DNA from 2 places in the Marinobacter sp. BSs20148 genome. Region 2 is predicted to be linked to the other one. Evidence: riboswitches for the same ligand, from Rfam matches in the RefSeq annotation. Region 2 holds a riboswitch; the other holds the start of a gene.

Region 1 (2,453 bases), 2.0 Mb from region 2:
CTGGTCAGCCCGCTGATGGTGGAGTCTGCGCTGCTCATAATCAGTGCCAGCCCGAAGGGTAGCAGGCCAATCGCAAACCACACGGGCACATCCGCCAGTAGCACGCTAAACAGCGCCACCGAGCCGTCCCCCGGCAAGCCCAAACCGACAAACGCCAGCCCGAATAAGCCCATGATGAAAATGATGGGGAAGCTCAGCAGACCGCTGATAATAAAACCGTTGCGGATAACCTTGTTATCGCGGGCGGCGAAAATGCGCTGCCAGGCGCCCTGATAAAATAATCCGGTCAGCACCACCGCCAGGAAAAAAGTCAGGCCGGATTTTAGGCCGTTGATGTCCAGCGGGTCCAGCAGATGCGGAGCTTTTTCCTGCAAGCCTTGCAGCGCCGGAGCCAAACCCCCGGTGGCCTGCCAGCCAAAACCAATCAATAGCGCCAGGAATGGCAAAATCACCAGCATTTGTACCCGGTCGGTAAAAATAGTGACCCGTAGGCCGCCGTACAGGGTGTACAGCAGGGTGGCGCCCATGACGATGCTGGCGGTTAGCCAAAGAGGAACTGGCGCCAACAAAGACACCATTTTGGCAATGGCCGTCAGGCCCGCTGTCAGGCTGATAAAGAGATAGAAAACCATGATCACCAGCACGAATCCGTACATAACACGGCCATAGCGGCCGAGCACAAATTCGGTGAGGGTGTGGCCTTCGGGCATCAGTGTGCGAATGCGTTTACCCAAGGGAATCATGATCAGCCGCGGCGCCAGGGCACCCAGCGCATAACCGGTAACGGCACCAATACCACCCCAGGTGGCGGCTTGCGCCGGGCCAAAAAGAATCCAGGTGCCCATGGTGGTCGCCAGCAGTGTCAGCAGGGTAGCGGAGCTGCTCTGGCTGTTGCGGGCCACCAGAAAATCGTCCAATTTGTCTTGCTTGTGGCGGGCGTAAATCAGGCCGGGTATGGCAAAAAGTGCAGCAAATAAAACAAGCCACACAAGGGCGGTAGAGGTGCTTAGCATTGGTAAAACTTCCTTGCCGTGGCAGACGGGAGTGTCATCGCCAAAGGTGGCGAACGACTGGGACAACCGGGACAAACCGCAGGGAAAGAAAGGAGCGCACAGGCAAGCGTAAAGCAGGCTTTATCCTTCCCTTCGCCGGCATTACCCGGATCAGGTTCGAAGGGTTACCGCACAAAGTGCGGAGTCTCAGCCATCGCAATGGCGCCCCCAGGAATGTCAGTAGAGTAGGAAGTCTGCTCGTACTTGTCAATTGCAGCTAGTTTGTGGCGGTTTGGCCTGCATATTCGCGCATTCGTTATGCTATGGTTTGGGCTCGACACGGGGTGTCCTGCTTTGCAGGGCTGAGAGCACACCCGTTGAACCTGATCCAGTTCACACTGGCGAAGGGATGTCAGAAGGTGCGCTGGTACCAAATCTGTCCATTCATACCTTCGCCTCAGCCATGAGGTGTCTATGCATAAATCCATCCGTCTTGATCAACAACTGGTTTTGATAACCGGTGCTGCCCGCGGTTTGGGGGAACATCTGGTGCGTGCGTTTTTGCGCGAAGGCGCCAGTGTGGTCATCAACTATCGCAACAGCGCCGAAGCGGCGCACAAACTGGCCGCCGAAGAACCGGTGCGTGCGCTTGCGGTGAAGGCTGATGTGACCGACCGCGCCGCTGTACAGGCGATGTTTGCCCAGGCGCGGCAGCATTTCGGGTTTCCGGTGACCACGGTCATCAATAATGCCTTACCGGATTTCTCATTCAACGGCGATGCTCGCCCGAACGCGGAGCAGCTGACCTGGGAGAATCTGAACCAGCAGTTTGCCGGCGTGGTGGGCGGTGCGCTGAACACCACTCAGGCGGCACTGGCTGGTATGCGTGAAGTGGGTTTTGGTCGCATTGTGAATGTGGGAACCAACCTGTTCCAGAACCCGGTGGTGCCGTACCACGATTACACTGCGGGTAAAGCGGCTTTGCTGTCACTTACCCGTACCTTGTCTCAGGATCTGGGCCCAGACAACATCACCGTCAATATGGTGTCGGGTGGCCTGCTGCGCACCACGGACGCATCGGCTGCTACGCCCGAGGCGGTGTTTGATTTCATCGCAGCCAGCACACCGTTGCGGCGGGTGACTACGCCGGCAGAGTTTGCCGATGCCACTTTATTTTTTGCGTCACCCTGGTCGCGCTCGGTCACCGGGCAGAACCTGGTGGTAGACGGTGGGTTGGTGAAAAACTGATGACGGCTCCAGATGCACATCAACGGATGATGCACATAAATCTTTTTTTGATGGGCTGCGGCCATCATCGGGCAGCCTGGCGCCACCCGCAGTCGGCGGTGGAGCAGTTGGGAGACATTCGCTATTACGAGCGCTTGGCGCAAACCGCCGAACGCGGGAAACTAGACGCCGTATTTTTCGCCGACAGCAATTCGGCGGGCAATGTGTCAGATG
Region 2 (2,453 bases):
ATTGGTCGCTTCATAATTTTATTGCAACATCTTGTATATATTATTAATAACAAAGCCACTGGTATTCTGAAGGTTATCTTTCGCTCCAAATATTAGCGTTTATCTGTAACACCGTCATTACGCAGTGCTTCCAGGGACAGTGCCATATCCTCAGCAAGAGCATGAACGGCCGCACTGTCAACGTCACGATGGGCAAAAGCGCGTAACCCCATTACTTCTGCCTGCAAGCGCCGTCCAAGGCGAACGGGGTCGAGCCGGGCGTCCAGTTCCCCGATCTGCTGGGCCATATCGAAACGGTCAATAAAGCGTTCTTCCATACCTGCTAACAGACCTTCGGTTTTGCGCCAGGCTGCCTGCTCTCGCTCGCCCAGCTCCAACAGGCTTTTGACCAGCATGCAGGCTCGACTTGGTAATTCCCGATCGCGAAGGCCACCTAGCCCGCGCAAATAAGCGGCAAGCCCCGCTAATGGTGATGGGTAAGCGTGTAAGGTGCGTTCGAACTCGGCCAGCCCCAAGCGAGCATAGCGTTCCAGAGACTCCTGAAACAGCCCATCCTTGCTGCCAAAGGTGGCATAGATACTACCCGGCCGCATGTCGAGCGCTTTCTCCAGGTCCTTCAACGAGGTGGCATGAAAGCCCTTTTGCCAGAACAGCTGAAGAGCCCGTTCTAGAGAGTCTTGGCGGTTGTGAATCGTCGCACGAGCCATGGTTAATTCCAGATTTTTGAGGCAAACATAGGGCGCCAGTAAATATTTTGAGTAATCGCTCAACTCTATATTGAACAATCACTCAAGTACAGCTGCATCCCATTAAATTCGCAATAGCACGCAGCATCAGTTGTAGGCGTTTGCACAGTGGAAGTTTTTAAGCATTGTCGCTAAAAGTTAGTGTGCCACCGAATTTGAGACGGTCTCCGATGCAGCTGTAAAGTATTAACATGCCATTGCATGTTGGTATAGTTTTTGGATTCCGGTATCGTCCTTATGAGACTTAGCCTGTTATACTCGTCTTTCTCAACGGGGTGCCTCCAACAGGCTGAGACCATACCCGCGGAACCTGCCCCAGATAATGCTGGCGAAGGAATTGAGCTTTAATCGGCCGAAAACCGCGTGTGGTGCCCTAAAACCGAGTTTTGAGGTTTAACCACCATGGCGTATTCGCTGCTACAACGCATTGCTCAAAATAGTCACACTGCCCTACTCCTTGCTAAAACTCGGACCGTTTTAGGGCTCTTTATTCTCATTTTTACCAATTTATCCAGCGCGACCGAAAACCCCAACTTGACGGTATACACTCACCCCTCGTTCGCAGCGGAATGGGGGCCAGGGCCGGCGGTAAAAACGGCGTTTGAACAGCGCTGTGACTGCCAACTTAATTATGTGGTGCTCGACAGCGGCGGAGACATTTTGCAGCGACTGAGGTTAGAAGGCGCCAGCAGCTCAGCCGACCTGGTGTTGGGCCTGGACACCGGCACCATGGAACTGGCTCGCTCCACTGGGCTATTGGCGCCGCACAATGTAAATCTGGACGCTCTCGATTTACCCATCCTCTGGCAAGACCCAGTGTTCGTACCCTACGACTGGGGCCACTTCGCGTTTGTTTACGACACCGAGCAGTTGGCCAACCCGCCAAAAAGCCTGGCTGAGCTGATTGCAGCACCAGACGATCTGAAGATCATCATTCAAGACCCGCGCACCAGCACCCCCGGCCTAGGCCTTTTGCTTTGGATGCGCCACGTTTACGGCGACGATGCCGGGGCCAAGTGGGAGCAGCTGCAGAAAAAAATCCTAACCACCACAAAAAGCTGGAGTGACGGCTATTTTTCATTGTTTATGAACGGTGAAGCGCCAATGATTCTGTCTTACAGCACCTCACCGGCCTACCACATGGCCATCGAAAAGACCGAACGCTACCAGGCAGCAGAATTCAGTGAAGGTCACTACCTGCAAGTGGAAGTGGCGGCGGTGGTTGCCAGTTCGCCACATCAAGCGCTGGCAAGAGAATTTTTGGATTTCATGCTAAGCGCCGACTTTCAGCGCCATATTCCGCTGAAGAACGTCATGTACCCGGCCATTGATTTGGGCGCCGAACTGCCCGATGTTTTTAACCGCCTGATACAACCGTCCCGCACCCTGTTTTTTGATCCGGCCGAAGTGGCACAGCACCGGCGCGAATGGGTCGATGAGTGGCTGGAAGCCATGACGCGCTAGCGGACTGGCTAATGCAAAATCCGCTGAGCTTTTGTAACGCCCATCGCGCGCCGCTGAGCCACCCCGGCTTGCAGTTGGCACCTGGTCTGCTGATTGTTCTAACTATTATCACACTGACGGCCACAGGCGTGGTCGCCCTACTGTGGCAGGCACCGGCGCTGAACCCGGAAGAGCTCTGGCACAGCCGTTATCTGCGCAACGTGGTTGTTTTTACCATTTGGCAGGCGCTGCTGTCTGTGCTTA

The links. Region 2 has a riboswitch for thiamine pyrophosphate ahead of thiB (thiamine ABC transporter substrate binding subunit). Riboswitches for the same ligand answer to the same signal wherever they lie in the genome.
Region 1: linked by a shared signal. The riboswitch ahead of MRBBS_RS17825 (3-oxoacyl-ACP reductase) and the one ahead of thiB (thiamine ABC transporter substrate binding subunit) in region 2 are both predicted to bind thiamine pyrophosphate.

What each region holds. Positions count from the first base shown of each region.
Region 1 is NC_018268.1:3,902,376-3,904,828, reverse strand. Features, by position in the region: gene MRBBS_RS17830 (sodium:solute symporter family protein) at 1-1,013, opposite strand, end outside; TPP riboswitch at 1,124-1,232, opposite strand; TPP riboswitch at 1,323-1,419, shown strand; gene MRBBS_RS17825 (3-oxoacyl-ACP reductase) at 1,467-2,240, shown strand; gene MRBBS_RS17820 (LLM class flavin-dependent oxidoreductase) at 2,240-2,453, shown strand, end outside.
Region 2 is NC_018268.1:1,930,296-1,932,748, reverse strand. Features, by position in the region: gene MRBBS_RS08750 (TetR/AcrR family transcriptional regulator) at 93-707, opposite strand; TPP riboswitch at 1,008-1,100, shown strand; gene thiB (thiamine ABC transporter substrate binding subunit) at 1,149-2,210, shown strand; gene thiP (thiamine/thiamine pyrophosphate ABC transporter permease) at 2,222-2,453, shown strand, end outside.